2 regions of the Serratia proteamaculans genome follow, and region 2 is predicted to be linked to the other one. Evidence: predicted binding sites of a transcription regulator. Region 2 holds the regulator's gene; the other holds the start of a gene.

Region 1 (8,130 bases), 3.9 Mb from region 2:
GTTACAGCAGCAAGCATCTGCCCAACTGGCTGCATAAGGTGGGGGAATGGGTGGTGCTGGAAACTCAGGACTATCAACTGCCGAAAGAGCTGGATAAATTCCGCCAGTCGGTACTGCTGGATAAAACCAAAAAAGGCGAGCCGCCACGGCATGCGCTGTTTGTGGCGATCGACGAACTGTTCGATGAACCGCTGACGTTACGTGACTTGATCATGGCGCGGGCGTTGAGCGAGATACGGCTGTCCATTCAGCAGGAGAAGCGTCAGCGCGCCGAACTGGGCTTTGACGATCTGTTAAGCCGACTGGATAGCGCATTGCAGAGTGACGGTGGCGAACGGTTGGCGCAGGCGATCCGCCAGCGTTACCCGGTAGCGATGATCGATGAGTTCCAGGATACCGATCCCCAGCAATACCGCATCTTCCAAAAACTTTATGTCGGCAGGCCGGAATGCGGCCTGCTGCTGATCGGCGACCCCAAGCAGGCGATTTACGCCTTCCGTGGTGCCGACATCTTTACCTATATGCGCGCCCGTTCAGAGGTAAGCGCCCACTATACGCTTGAAACCAACTGGCGCTCGTCCCCGTCGATGGTGGGCAGCGTTAACCATCTGTTTGCTCAGGTGGAAAAACCCTTCCTGTTCGGCCAAATTCCCTTTATTGAGGTAGCCGCCGCCGAGAAAAACCGGGGGTTGGCCTTTGAGCTGCAAAACCAGCCACAGCCGGCGATGCAGTTTTGGCTGCAGCAAGGGGAAGGCGTTGGCGTTAGTGAGTACCAACAATTGATGGCACGCCTGTGCGCCACGCAAATCCGCGACTGGCTCAGTGCCGGGCAAGACCAGCAGGCCTGGCTGGTGGACGGAGAAAAACGGCGGGCAGTAGAGGCGTCAGACATTACCGTACTGGTGCGTAGCCGCAATGAGGCGGCGTTAGTGCGTGATGCCCTGAGTGCGCTGGCCATACCTTCGGTTTATCTATCCAACCGCGACAGCGTATTCGATACGCCAGAGGCCAAAGATCTGCTGTGGCTGCTGCAGGCGGTACTGGCACCGGAGCAGGAACGCACGCTGCGCAGTGCCATGGCGACCGGGCTGATGGGGCTGGATGCACCAACGCTGGACGGATTGAATCAGGATGAGCGCGCCTGGGATGCGCTGGTCAATGAGTTCGACAGATACCGAACGCTCTGGCTGCGCCGCGGTGTGTTGCCGATGCTGCGTGAAGTGATGAATCAGCGCCATCTGGCGGAAAACCTGTTGGCCAGCCTCGGTGGTGAGCGTCGATTAACCGACGTGATGCATTTGGGGGAACTGTTGCAGGAGGCCTCCGCGCAGCTCGACAGCGAACATGCGCTGGTGCGTTGGCTGGCACAGCAGATTTCCCAGCCCAATCGACAGTCCGATAACCAGCAACTGCGGCTGGAAAGCGACCGACATCTGGTGCAGGTGATCACCATCCATAAATCTAAAGGCCTGGAGTTCGATCTGGTGTGGTTGCCGTTCGTCGGCAATTTCCGCCAGCAACAGCAGGTGCTGTACCACGATCGCCAGAGTTTCCAGGCCTTACTGGATCTCAACGCCGATGAACAAAGTCTCGAATGGGCGGAGGAGGAACGGCTGGCAGAAGATCTACGTCTGCTGTATGTCGCGCTGACCCGTTCGGTATACCACTGCAGCATTGGCATTGCGCCGTTGATTCAAGGCACCCGCAAGAAACAGGGGGATACCGATTTACACCGCAGCGCGCTGGGTTATCTGGTGCAGTCCGGTCAGGCGGGCGACGCAGCTTATCTGCAGCAATGCCTGCAACAGCTGGCCGCAGATGGCGTTGCGCTGTCGCTGGTGGAAACCCTGGACGAGCAGCCCTGGCTGCCGCAAACGCCGGCCTTGACCGAGCTGGCGGCGAAGCACTTCTCGCGTCAGGTACAGGATTTTTGGCGGGTGACCAGTTATACCGGCCTGCAACAACATGGCGCGGGCCTGATGCAGGATTTATTGCCACGGCTGGATGTCGATGCCGCCGGCGAGAAAGCCCAGGACAGTGAGCCAGCGCTCACACCGCATACCTTCCCACGGGGGGCCGGTCCGGGGACCTTCCTGCATAGCCTGTTTGAAACACTCGATTTTACCCAACCGCTCGATGAGGCGTGGTTGCTGGAGCAGTTGCAACAGCAAGGGTTTGCCGATCACTGGCAACCGATACTGCTGGCGTGGATGCAGGTGCTGTTGAACACGCCGCTTAATGATACCGGTGTCGTGTTATCGGCGCTGGTACCGCAGCATAAACAGGCCGAGCTGCAGTTTTATCTGCCGATCGGGCAGCTGTTGCAGGCGCATGAGCTGGATAAGCTGGTGAAAAGCTACGATCCCCTTTCTGCTCGCTGCCCTGAATTGGATTTCCAACAGGTGCAGGGGATGCTGAAAGGGTTTATCGACCTGGTATTCTGCTGGCAGGGGAAATACTACCTGCTGGACTACAAATCCAACTGGCTGGGTGAAGACAGCAGTGCCTATACCCAACCGGCGATGGCGCAGGCGATGGCAGAACACCGTTACGACCTGCAATATCAGCTATATACGTTGGCACTGCACCGCTATCTGCGTCATCGGTTGCCGGATTATGATTATCAGCGGCACTTCGGTGGGGTGATTTATCTGTTCCTGCGCGGCGTGGATGCACAGCATCCGGGTAATGGCATTTTCGCCTGCCGCCCGGAGGCGCAATTGGTGGAAGGCATGGACTTGTTATTCAGCGGTGAGGCTCTTGTGGCTGAGGATGAATCATGATCGCGCTACTGGAACAGGCGCAGGCACTCGGCGTGTTGCGCCCGCTGGACTTACAGTTTGCCCGTGTGGTGGCCGGGAGCGACGAGCCGGAGATGCTGCTGGCTGCGGCCTGCCTCAGCGCAGAGGCCGGTGCGGGTCATGTCTGTCTGATGCTGGAACAGCTGCTGCCGGAAAATCTCTTTGACGGGCGTCAGCCGGAGCTGGCACAGGCCGCATGGTTGGCGGCAGGGCAGTTGGATGTGGCCGGTTGGCAGCAGCGTCTGTCGGCCAGTGCGGCGGTGGGCGATGGCAGTACCGCGATGCCGATGGTGTTGCAACAGCAGCGATTGTATCTGCAGCGCATGTGGCAGAACGAGGGTGAGGTTGCCGAGTTTATCAGTAGCGACAGCCTGCCTCAGGCGGTTGAAGAAGCCGAGCTGCGCGCCATTCTCGACCAATTATTTGGCGAAGCGACCGATGAACCCGACTGGCAGAAAATTGCGGCGGCAGTGGCCGCGACGCGACGCATTGCGGTGATTTCTGGTGGGCCGGGCACCGGTAAGACCACCACGGTCGCCAAATTACTGGCGGCGCTGGTGCAGCTTGCCGAGGGGCGCCGTTTACGTATTCAGTTGGCGGCGCCTACCGGCAAAGCGGCGGCGCGTTTAACGGAATCGTTAGGCAGCGCAGGCAAACAACTGGCATTAACCCCGGAGCAGCGAGCGCTGTTCCCCACCGAAGCCTCCACGCTCCATCGCCTGCTGGGCGCTCAGCCCAACAGTCAACGCATGCGTTATCACAGTGGCAACCGACTGCATCTGGATGTTCTGGTGGTCGATGAGGCCTCAATGGTCGACTTGCCAATGATGGCGCGTTTGATTGCCGCCTTGCCCGCTCAGGCGCGGGTGATCTTCCTGGGCGATCGCGATCAGCTGGCTTCGGTAGAGGCTGGGGCGGTACTGGGAGATATCTGCCGCTTTGCCGAGCAAGGTTACAGCGTGGCGCGCGCAGAGCAACTCTCTCGACTGACCGGCTGTCTGTTGCAGGGCGAAAGTGCCCAGGCGGAGGCCGCAGTGCGCGACAGTCTGTGTCTGCTGCGCAAAAGCTATCGCTTTGATGCCAACTCGGGCATTGGCCAACTGGCCTCTGCGGTGAATACCGGTAATGGCAAGCTTGCACTGGCGGCACTCGACGGCCGTTTCAGTGACGTAAGCGGTTATCCGTTGGCGGAAACGCAAGACTATCAGGCGCTGCTGGATGCCTGCGTGACGGGCTATCGTGATTATCTGCAGCAGGTGGTCGCAGGTGCGGACGCGGTGGCGGTGCTGGCGGCGTTTGCTCGTTTCCAGGTGCTGTGTGCGCTGCGAGAGGGGCCCTTCGGTATTGCCGGGTTAAATGAACGCATTGAGACGGGGCTGCAACGCGCCGGTCTGATCCAACGCAAGCCGGGGGCCGCAGGGCGTTGGTATTCTGGCCGTCCGGTGATGATTGGTCGCAATGACAGCGCTCTGGGGCTGTTTAATGGCGATATCGGTATTGCCTTGCGGGATGAGACCGGCGAGCTACGTGTTCACTTCCAACTGCCGGACGGCAGCATTAAGTCGGTGCAGCCGAGCCGTTTACCGGCGCATGAAACCGCTTATGCAATGACGGTGCACAAGTCGCAGGGCTCGGAGTTTGATCACACGGTGCTGGTATTGCCCAATCATTTCCTGCCGGTGCTGACCCGTGAATTGGTGTACACCGCGATCACCCGTGCTCGCAGACAGCTTTCGTTGTATGCCATTGATGCGGTTTTGATGCGAGCCATTCGTACCCCCACCCAGCGTCGCAGCGGGTTGGCGGAGCGGTTGCAGATCACCGCCTGAGTGAGAATGAGCAGGGGCGCAGCATGCTGCGCCCGTAAAGGATTACAAATCTGCCAGCAGAATTTTGGAACGGCGTTGATAGTTGTACAGCGCCTGTTTCTCAACCGGCAGCACGTCGACTTCCGCCGGCGTGAAACCACGCTCCTGGAACCAGTGGATGCTGCGCGTAGTCAGGACGAACAGTTTACGCAGGCCCATCTGGCGCGCCTGGCTCTCCACCCGCTGTAACAGCATTTCCCCCCGTGACGAACTGCGGTAGTCGGGATGAACCGCGACGCAGGCCATCTCGCCGATTTTCTCTTCCGGGAACGGATACAATGCCGCACAGGCGATGGTCAGGTTATCGCGTTCAATAATGGTGAACTTGTCGATCTCCATCTCCAGTTGTTCACGTGAGCGACGCACCAAAATACCCTGTTGCTCGAGCGGGCGGATCAGCTCGAGGATGCCACCGATGTCGTTAATCGTCGCCCGGCGCACCTGTTCAGCGCTCTCCATAACGATCTGGGTGCCGATACCATCGCGTGAGAACAGTTCCTGTACCAGCGCACCGTCTTCCTGATAGCTGATCAGGTGGCTGCGGCGTACACCGCTGCGGCAGGCCTTCACGGCGCCGCGCAGGAAGCGCACGGTGCCAGAGTGGTAGTCGCCGTTCTCTTCCAGTTCTTCAATGCGTTTTTGCGCGTCGTTGGGGAACAGTTCGGAAATGATGGTGCCTTCCTGATTGGTCACCCCCTGGGATGAACAGAAGCCGATCATTTTCTCGGCCTTCAGCTTGACTGCCAACTGAGTCGCCACTTCTTCAGAGGTCAGGTTGAAGCTTTCGCCGGTGACGGAAACGGCAACCGGGCCAATCAGTACGATAGCGTTACTGTCGAGCTGACGGTGGATGGCTTCTTCATCAATACGGCGAATGCGGCCGCTGTGGCAGTAGTCCACACCGTCATCAATACCCAGCGGCTGAGCGATGATAAAGTTACCGCTGACCACGTTGATATGCGCGCCCTGCAGTGGCGTGTTGTTGAGGCTCATTGACAGCCGGGCGGTGATATCCAGTTGCAGCAGACCCGCCGCCTGTTTAACCAATTCCAGCGTATGGGCGTCGGTGACGCGGGTATGCTTGTGATAAATCGGTTCGAGATTATGCTGCGCCAGATTGACGTCGATCTGTGGCCGCGCGCCATAAACCACCACCAAACGGATCCCCAGGCTATGCAGTAGCCCAACATCGTTAACGATGTTGGCAAAGTTCTCATGTTCTATGGCTTCCCCACCCAGCATAACGACAAACGTCTTGCCACGGTGGGCATTGATATAGGGAACTGAGTGACGGAATCCTTGGACCAGCTCTGTACTACGTTCCTTCACGGCCAAACCTCATTTGCATATTTATACGATATTTTTGTATTTTTATTCTTTTATGGCCCTAATGGCAAGTGAGAAATTGTCTCTATTTCTTTGCCAGGGGCGTTGAGTCGTTAATAAATTGAAAAACCATAAAAAGATTTTCTGATGACAGCGCCGGAATGATTGGTTAAAGTTTTCGGCATTCCTATTTGACCGGTGTTTTTTTCATCTGTTTTAATCTGTTACCACTGCCGGAGTCGCATGCCAAACTCAAATCACAATCTGGGCCGCCGTCGTTTATTGCAGGGGGTTGCCGCAAGCTGGTTGCTGAGTGTGAGTCGCGTAGGCGTCGCCGCCTCATCGCATGTCATCGCCGTACGCGTCTGGCCTTCCTCCACCTATACCCGGGTGACGCTCGAATCTAACGTTGAACTGAAATATAAGCAGTTTGCGCTGACCAATCCCGACCGTGTGGTGGTGGATATCGAGGGCGTGCAGCTTAATAGCGTGCTGAAGGGCATTGTAGGTCAGGTACGTGCCGACGATCCCTACCTGAAACAGGCGCGTGTCGGTCAGTTTGATCAAAACACCGTCCGGCTGGTGCTGGAGCTTAAACGCAGCGTCAGCCCGCACATGTTTACCCTGGCGCCGGTGCCGGAATACCGCAATCGTCTGGTGATGGACTTGTATCCTAGCAAGGGCGGCAGTGGCGAAGATTATGATCCGCTGTTGGCGTTACTGGAAGATTACAACAAGGGCGATCTTGAGCGTACCTTGCCGGCGGAAGCACCACAGGCCGGTAAGGCAGGGCGCGATCGACCTATTGTCATCATGCTGGATCCCGGCCACGGCGGCGAAGACCCAGGCGCTATTGGTAAATTCAAAACGCGTGAAAAAGACATCGTATTGCAGATTGCCCGCCGGCTAAGCACGCTAATCAAGCGTGAGCCGAACATGAAAGTGTTTATGACGCGCAATGAAGACGTGTTCATTCCACTGAAGGTGAGGGTGGCGAAGGCGCGTAAGCAACGTGCTGACCTGTTTGTGTCGATCCATGCCGATGCCTTTACCAGCCGGGCCGCGCGTGGATCATCGGTCTTTGCGTTGTCGACCAAAGGCGCCACCAGTTCGGCGGCGAAGTTCCTGGCGCAGACCCAGAACGAATCGGATCAAATTGGCGGCGTCAGCAAAAGTGGTGACCGCTATCTGGATCACACCATGTTTGATCTGATACAAACGGCGACCATCAATGACAGCCTGAAATTCGGTAAGGAAGTGCTGAACCGGATGAGCAAAATTAACCGTTTGCACAAGAATCGGGTCGATCAGGCCGGTTTTGCGGTATTAAAAGCGCCGGACATCCCTTCGATTCTGGTTGAGACGGCGTTTATCAGCAACATAGAAGAAGAGCGCAAGCTGCGCACTACGCATTTCCAGCAGCAGGTGGCGGAATCTATTCTGGCGGGTATCAAGGCGTACTTTGCCAACGGCGGGGCAGCCGCGCGCAGATAATTATAGATAGAGCAGGCCCCACACCTTTCAGTGAAACCCGTTTCGTTATCCGCTCATTGGCCGTGTCCGAGACAGTGAGCGGCCGCAACTGTCGTTACTTCCCATCTAAACCCCTATGCGAACAGCGAGTTCGATAGCCGCCTGGCCGGCAAAACCGCAAATTTTCGTTTGTCGATAAGCTCATGCGCTCAAAAATCAGCCTCGAACATTGACAGTGACTAAAAAATATATTTTATTAAAAAATATATTTTTGTGTCGTATCGAAAAAGGATCTCCCATGCCAGCGTCTGTAAATGAAGGAAAGCAGAGTATCCAGAATATGGTAGATAGAGTGGGGACGCGTCGCGGCCAGCTCTTTTTGCTGACTCTGTGTGCGCTTTGTCTGATGTGTGATGGTTTTGATATTCAGGCTATGGGGTATGCCGCACCAGCAATTCGAGATGCATGGTCGCTCGAAACGGCTCTGCTGGGTCCGGTATTTAGCGCCGGTTTGGCCGGCATTGCCATTGGGGGTTTTGCTCTTGGGTGGCTGGCCGACAGGATCGGCCGAAGGCCGTCCATCATTTCTGCCACGCTAATTTTTGGTGTGTTCACACTTTGTTCGGCATTTGCGCAGAATATTAATCAACTTATGGTGTTTC
Region 2 (8,130 bases):
GACAACAATGGCAGGATGGTCACGCCAGAGTGTCCGCCGATTACCGGTACGTTCAGCTCTTCCGGCTGTTTGCCTTTCAGCTCAGCCACGAAGGTGTTGGAACGGATGATATCCAGCGAAGTCACGCCGAACAGTTTATTTTTGTCATAAACACCGGCTTTCTTCAGCACTTCTGCTGCGATAGCCACGGTGGTGTTAACCGGGTTGGTGATAATACCGATGCAGGCTTGCGGGCAGGTTGTTGCCACTTGCTGGATCAGATTACGCACGATGCCCGCGTTCACGTTGAACAGATCTGAACGATCCATGCCTGGTTTGCGTGCAACGCCGGCAGAAATCAGTACCACGTCCGCGCCGTGCAGGGCTGGAGTCGCGTCTTCGCCACTGAAGCCTTTGATTTTAACTGCGGTTGGGATGTGGCTTAAATCGACGGCAACGCCTGGGGTAACGGGGGCAATGTCGTAGAGAGAGAGTTCAGAACCTGAAGGAAGCTGGGTTTTGAGTAGAAGGGCGAGGGCCTGGCCGATACCGCCAGCAGCACCGAGAACTGCAACTTTCATCCTATACTCCTTTATTATCTTAAATATATAAAGCGCCGTGAATATGTTGGGTACGGACCTTAAATTATTACACCTTTAAAAACAATCTCTTAACAGTCTGTTTGAGAACTGGCGCAATAAAACGGCCGATGTCGCGCTCATCTTAGATTAAATCGCTTACGCATTAAGGGCATAGCGCACACTAATCAAAAATACTGCGAGGTTATTCACGAGCAAGTTAACCGGCGGTTACATTACACCCTTACACAACATCAGAACAACATCATTTTAATAACATTTTCTTTACTACCGCAGACGGCTTTTTCGGTCACGGAAAGGGCATATTCATGGGATACGGATTTTGTTAAAATGCTGCCCTTTCCTCATTGTCCGGGCCTTTTTGTTTTTTCCGGGCGTCCTTTTATTGCATAAAAATTCATTTATATGCATAATAATCACTTCAATTGTCAACATTCCACGGTGCAAAATGCGTAATCCCGCAAAGCAGGAAGATCTGATCAAGGCGTTTAAAGCGTTATTGAAAGAAGAAAAATTCAGTTCTCAAGGCGAGATTGTTTTGGCGCTGCAAGAAGAAGGCTTCGAAAACATCAACCAATCCAAAGTATCGCGCATGCTGACCAAGTTCGGTGCGGTGCGTACGCGCAATGCCAAAATGGAAATGGTGTATTGCCTTCCGGCCGAACTCGGCGTACCCACCACCACCAGCCCGCTGAAAAACCTGGTGTTGGACGTCGATCATAACGATGCTGTGGTAGTGATCCACACCAGTCCCGGCGCCGCACAGTTAATAGCCCGCCTGCTGGACTCGCTGGGTAAATCTGAAGGCATCCTCGGCACTATCGCCGGTGACGACACTATTTTCGTTACCCCGGCCAGCAGCTTTACCGCTCGTCAGCTGTACGAAGCCATCCTGACGCTGTTCGAACAAGAGTTATGATGCATAGCGCTAACAAAATGCGGCCAACGGTCGCGTTTTGTTAGCACTTCTTTAACCCTACCCTTACCTTTCCCCCATCATCTACCACGTTTAAAACCAAGTTTCCTCCACACCACAACACATTTCAATGACATTTCACCGTAACCAGTGATAGCTACTGCTATCTTCCGCACTTTTGGTCAAAAGCACTTACCTCATTGAAATTACATAATTTTAACATTGAAAGATCGTTTTATGAGCGGTTTTTATTCCATCTGGTTATTAAAAATAAGCAACACCATAATAAAGTTTCACAAGAAACTGTTAGCTAACTATTAATTTTTAGGGTTACTAGATGTATACTCATTTCCGTGACGTAAATCACAGTTCATTGGAACTGATAAAAGAATACGAAAAGGCTAAATCATGAAAATTAAAGCTACCATCGCAACCATGAGCGTTCTATCCATGCTTTCTTTCGGCGCATTTGCAGCACAATCTGTTGATGCAAATCAGGCCGCAAAAATGCAGGCCGCAGGGACTATTACCGTCAGCGGCGTTGCCGGTGCACCTTCAGACATCCGCCAGGCACTGTCTGAAAAAGCCGATGCCAAAGGGGCAACCGCTTACCGTGTAATCGAAGCGCGCAACGAAGGCAACTTCCACGCCACCGCAGAAATTTACAAATAAGTACAAGGTGTTACCCGGAAACGGGCAATAAAACTCTGGAACCCAGCATTACCGATAACAGCCTTCAAGAATAAAAACGCTGCAAAAGCCCTTCCAGGCGGTTATCGCAACAGGACCCAATATCATGAACATGAAAACTACCCTCGCCGCACTCAGCCTGCTGTCAGTCGTTTCGTTCGGTGCTTCTGCCGCTACGTTAATCACTAATGACCAGGCCAACAATCTTCAGTCTGTCGGTACCATTACCGCCAGCGGCATTACCGGCGCGCCTTCCGATATTCGCCAGGCCCTGTCCGACAAGGCCGACAAGCAAGGCGCTAAAGCCTACCGCGTGATCGAAGCCTACGAAAACGGCAACTGGCACGCGACAGCAGAAATCTACAAATAACAATTCAGGGGACATGCTTACCGAACTGATTACCCTCGTCACTGCCACTGCCGAGTTCTGTCGTAAGCACTGATTCTCTGAAGAAACTTCGTCGTCCTATCCGACGGACCCCGTTGCCCTCGCTCGCGAGGGCTTTTTTATGGGCGTAAAAAAGGGCCGTTACCGGCCCTCTGCACAAAACACTTCAAATTCCCAAGCAATCAATAGGTTGCTTTCGGTTCCGGTTTGTTGGCCAAAGCCTCCAACAGCCGATCGTGGATCCCACCAAAGCCGCCGTTACTCATCACCAAAATATGGTCACCCGGCTGGGCCGTTTTCACGATCATATCCACCAGCGTGTCGAGGTCGGCACTCCAGTGGGCCGGCTGAACGCAGGCTTCCGCCACTTCCGCAACCTGCCAGGGGATATGGTGCGGCTGGAACAGGAACACTTCATCAGCGCGGCCAAGGGATGGCGCCAGATCGTTCTTGCTAATCCCCATTTTCATGGTGTTGGAACGCGGCTCGAGCACAGCCAGAATGCGGGCGGTGCCGCCGACTTTGCCACGCAACGCGGCCAGGGTCGCCAGGATCGCCGTTGGGTGATGGGCAAAATCGTCATATACCGTGATGCCATTGGCTTCACCACGTAACTCCAGGCGACGACGAGCATTGATAAAGTCGTCGAGTGCACGGCAGGCATCGGCAGGCAGCACGCCAACATGACGGGTGGCGGCAATGGCCATCAAACCGTTATGCATGTTGTGTTCACCCACCAGCGACCACTTCACTTCACCTACCTGTTCGCCATTGAGGAATACCGCATAATGGCTGGCATCCGGCGTCAGTTTCTGCGCACGCCATGCTCCCTCTTCGCCAACCAGTTCCTGCTCACTCCAGCAGCCCATCGCCATCACCTGTTTCAGGTGGCTGTCATTATCAGGCAAAATGATCTTGCCCTTGCCCGGCACCAAGCGCACCAGATGGTGGAATTGTTTTTGGATCGCTTTCAGATCGTCGAAGATATCGGCGTGATCAAATTCAAGGTTGTTCAGGATCAGCGTACGCGGGCTGTAATGCACAAACTTGGAACGCTTGTCGAAGAACGCGCAATCATACTCGTCGGCTTCGATCACAAAGAACGGGCTGTCGCCCAGGCGAGCAGAAACGTCAAAGTTGCCCGGAACCCCACCAATAACAAAGCCCGGCTGGTAGCCGCAGGCTTCCAGGATCCAGGTCGCCATGCCCGCGGTGGTGGTTTTGCCGTGTGTCCCGGCAACGGCCAACACCCAACGATCGCGCAGCACATAATCGTGCAGCCACTGCGGGCCGGAAACGTAAGGGATACCCTGCTCCAGTACCGCTTCAACGCACGGATTGCCGCGTGTCATGGCGTTACCGATGATCACCAGATCTGGTGCAGGATCCAACTGAGCCGGATCGTAACCCTGGATCAGATCGATCCCTTCCCTCTCCAACAGCGTGCTCATCGGCGGATAGACATTAGCGTCAGAGCCGGTCACCTCATGCCCTAGCGAACGTGCCAGCACCGCCAGCCCGCCCATAAAGGTGCCACAGATCCCAAGAATGTGAATGCGCATAGTTTTCTCATAGAGTACGTCGAATGTTGCCCCCATTCTAACGCTCAGAATCGTCCAGAAGAAATGGATTTGCCTATGAATAGCGTTCATCTTTGGGCTACACTGCTCGCGAATACGTTGGCGGTTTGTTAACAAACCGCTACCCATCCGTAGATTCAGGGATTGTGTCATGAAAACGTTAGGCGAATTTATCGTCGAGAAACAGCACGACTTCTCTCACGCCACCGGCGAGCTGACAGCATTACTTTCTGCAATTAAACTGGGCGCCAAAATCATCCACCGCGATATCAACAAAGCGGGCCTGGTTGATATTCTCGGCACCAGCGGCGTTTCCAACGTACAGGGTGAAGTTCAGATGAAACTGGACCTGTACGCCAACGAAAAGCTGAAAGCAGCATTGAAAGCACGCGGTGAAGTTGCGGGTATCGCTTCTGAAGAAGAAGATGAAATCGTGATATTCGACGGCGAGCGGGCTGAAAATGCCAAGTACGTGGTGCTGATGGATCCGTTGGACGGCTCGTCCAACATCGATGTCAACGTCTCGGTCGGTACGATTTTCTCTATCTATCGTCGCATTACCCCGGTCGGCATTCCAGTGACCGAAGAAGACTTCCTGCAACCAGGTAGCGCTCAGGTCGCCGCCGGCTACGTGGTTTATGGTTCATCCACCATGCTGGTGTACACCACCGGTTATGGCGTGCATGCCTTTACTTACGATCCTTCTCTGGGCGTGTTCTGCCTCTCCCATGAGAAAGTCCGCTTCCCGGCCAGCGGCAATATGTATTCCATCAACGAAGGTAACTACATCAAGTTCCCGCGCGGTGTGAAGAAATACATTAAATATTGTCAGGAGCAGGACGAAGCGACGCAACGCCCTTACACCTCCCGCTACATCGGTTCACTGGTTGCCGACTTCCACCGCAACCTGCTGAAAGGCGGCATCTATATTTATCCAAGCACCGCCAGCCACCCGCAAGGCAAGCTGCGCCTGCTGTATGAATGCAACCCGATGGCGTTCCTGGCGGAACAGGCCGGCGGTAAAGCCAGTGACGGTAAAAACCGTATTCTGGACATTACCCCGGTGAAACTGCACCAGCGAGCACCGTTCTTCGTCGGCACCAAATCCATGGTGGAAGACGCCGAGCGCTTTATCGCCGAGAACCCGGACGAATAACCGGTTCTATGCGGGGGGCGCATTTCGCCCCCCTGCATTATAGTTTGAACGCCGCCATACTCTGCGCCAGCAACTGAGCCTGCTCCTCCAGCGAGCGTGTCGCTGCCGCCGACTCTTCGACCAAAGCCGCATTTTGCTGAGCCACCTGATCCATCTGTGCCACCGCCAGGTTGACCTGCTCAATACCGCTGCTTTGCTCACGCGTAGCCGCAGAAATCTCCCGCATCAACGCCGTTACACGCCCCACTTCACCGGTGATCCCATTCATGGTTTTCGCCGCTGACTCGGCCATCTGTTCGCCTTCCTGCACCCGGTTTTGCGATGCTTCGATCAACCCTTTAATCTCTTTCGCCGACTGCGCACTACGTTGGGCCAGGTTGCGAACCTCACCGGCTACCACGGCGAAACCGCGCCCTTGTTCACCCGCACGTGCCGCCTCTACCGCCGCATTCAGTGCCAAAATATTGGTCTGGAAAGAGATGCCGTCCATCACGCTGATGATATCGGCGATGCGCCGTGAACTGTCGGTTATCGCCTGCATCTTGTCCATTACCTGGCTGACCACCTCACTGCCCTGATTGGCGATATCAGAGACGCTCAGCGCCAGTTGATTGGCCTGTTCGCAGTTCTCGGCATTCATTTTCACCGTTGAGGTCAGTTGCTCCATGCTGGCGGCGGTTTCCTCCAGCGAAGCAGCCGACTCTTCGGTACGCTGCGCCAGGTGCTGGTTACCGGCAGCCAGTTCGCGTGAACCGGTGTCAATTTGGCTACTGGCATCACGCACCTTACTGACTGAACTGACCAATGCCTGTTGCATCCGCTGCATCGCACACACCAGACGGCCCATTTCGGTTTCCCCTTCGCCGGTGATGTGGTGCGTCAGGTCGCCGCCGGCGATATGTTCCAGCTGAGCGATAGATTCATCCAGTGGCCGCAGGATAATCACTCGCAACGCAAACCAGGCCAGTACCGCCAGCAATACACTGAGCAGGCCGGCGATCAGGATCAGGGTAATCTTGGTGCTGGCATTGCCTTCCGCCTCATGTACCCGTTGCTGGCCAATCTTCATGGCAAAGCTACGGAAATCGCTGAGGTCTTTTTCGAAAGCGATGCTCAGGGCGGAGATTTTGGTTTCCTGGATGTCGTAATAATCATCAACTTTGCCAGCCTTGATGGCATCGGCCATTGGCCTGACGCCCTGCTCCAGATAAGCGCGATAGCTGTTTTGCAAACGAGTGGACAATTCGCGCCCACGTTCGGTAACGGTGCCGACGCTGACAAAGCGCGCCATTTCCTGCTTTGACTGCGCAAGGTAATCATAAATACGGCCCACCGTGGCATCAGACACTTCGATCTGGCCAATTTCGCGCTGGCGCACCGCCAGTGAGGCGGCCGTTCTGGCCCGCAGCGTCAGGTTGGAACTGCTGGCCAGCGATCCCAGTTCTTCCCCCAGGATCTGGTTCAGGGTATTTAACGAACGCGAGCCTTCGTTAATGGCGTTGACGCCGATCGTGCTGACCATAATCAACAGCAGCGTCATCAGGCTCAGCAGGGCAATCAGCCCGGCCTTGACCGTAATCTTTTTTAACATGAGTTGTTCCCGGCTTCAGAAATAGTGAGTTCTAACGTAGAGGAGGTAAAACGCAGAGCCAGACTTCGCCGACTCATTATTATTTGATGAAGTTATCGGCAACCGCGGGAAAAACTTAACGCCGTTGGAGGATTAATCTGGAAATTCAGTGGATGGCCGTCTGCCGGGGCGAGGGTGATGAAAAGGGCAGGAAATCGCAAAAGAGTCCGCTATAATAGCCGCCACTCCATTTCTGGTTTGATTAAAGGAAACCGACATGAGCTTGCTTAACGTCCCTGCTGGCAAAGACCTGCCAGAAGACATCTACGTAGTTATCGAAATCCCGGCCAATGCCGATCCGATCAAATATGAAATCGACAAGGACACCGGCGCGCTGTTCGTTGACCGTTTCATGTCCACCGCGATGTTCTATCCGTGCAACTACGGTTACATCAACCACACCCTGTCTCTGGACGGTGATCCGGTTGACGTATTGGTACCAACGCCATACCCGTTGCAGCCTGGCTCAGTGATCCGCTGCCGTCCGGTTGGCGTTTTGAAGATGTCCGACGAAGCCGGTGAAGATGCGAAACTGGTTGCCGTTCCGCACAGCAAACTGAGCAAAGAGTACGATCACATCAAAGATGTGAACGACCTGCCGGAACTGCTGAAAGCACAGATCTCTCATTTCTTCGAGCACTACAAAGATCTGGAGAAAGGCAAATGGGTGAAAGTGGAAGGCTGGGCAGACGCTGCCGCGGCTAAAGCTGAAATCATTGCTTCTTTCGAACGTGCTGCCAAGAAGTAATTCTTAGCCGCCGTCCGATAAAAAAACACCGCTCAGTGAGCGGTGTTTTTTTTTACTTTTCGTCGAGACGCTTCAGCCAGTCACCGCTATTAATCCGCGGGTAACCGTCCACGCTGTGTTTATACAGGTAGATCCACGCACTCCCATAAGGCGTCTGAATCAGCTCGCGCTTATAGTCCTTGGTGTTGCTTTTCAGTTCGTCCAGCTCAGCCAAAATCGATGAGTTGATGCGGTACACCTCACAATGTACCGTGCCCTCTCCAGGGATCGCCGCCGGGTAATGGCCCAGATTATAAATCTGATAGCCTTCGAGCTCATGCTCGCCGAGCCATTGGGCGTTGGTCATCCAATGGCTGTTTCCCTGTTTGCGTCGTAAACTGCCGTAGACAATTATTCGCATCGCTAAAACTCAAACTGATAGAGCAAATCTAATGCCTGGTCGAG

The links. Region 2 encodes ArgR, which controls arginine synthesis, uptake and breakdown. Its sites were predicted from a motif close to ANTGAATAAAAATACANT; they were not measured.
Positions count from the first base shown of each region.
Region 1: a site for ArgR is predicted at 6,032-6,049, ahead of argA (amino-acid N-acetyltransferase). Genes of this name have one in related genera too.

Region 1 is NZ_OX461105.1:4,309,954-4,318,083, reverse strand. Features, by position in the region: gene recB (exodeoxyribonuclease V subunit beta) at 1-2,783, shown strand, start outside; gene recD (exodeoxyribonuclease V subunit alpha) at 2,780-4,630, shown strand; gene argA (amino-acid N-acetyltransferase) at 4,673-5,998, opposite strand; gene amiC (N-acetylmuramoyl-L-alanine amidase AmiC) at 6,239-7,489, shown strand; gene QOT07_RS20080 (MFS transporter) at 7,704-8,130, shown strand, end outside.
Region 2 is NZ_OX461105.1:405,433-413,562, reverse strand. Features, by position in the region: gene mdh (malate dehydrogenase) at 1-560, opposite strand, end outside; gene argR (transcriptional regulator ArgR) at 1,027-1,497, shown strand; gene yhcN (peroxide/acid stress response protein YhcN) at 1,903-2,166, shown strand; gene yhcN (peroxide/acid stress response protein YhcN) at 2,291-2,554, shown strand; gene mpl (UDP-N-acetylmuramate:L-alanyl-gamma-D-glutamyl-meso-diaminopimelate ligase) at 2,755-4,134, opposite strand; gene fbp (class 1 fructose-bisphosphatase) at 4,304-5,308, shown strand; gene QOT07_RS01840 (methyl-accepting chemotaxis protein) at 5,346-6,899, opposite strand; gene ppa (inorganic diphosphatase) at 7,156-7,686, shown strand; gene QOT07_RS01830 (gamma-glutamylcyclotransferase family protein) at 7,739-8,086, opposite strand; gene tamB (autotransporter assembly complex protein TamB) at 8,089-8,130, opposite strand, start outside.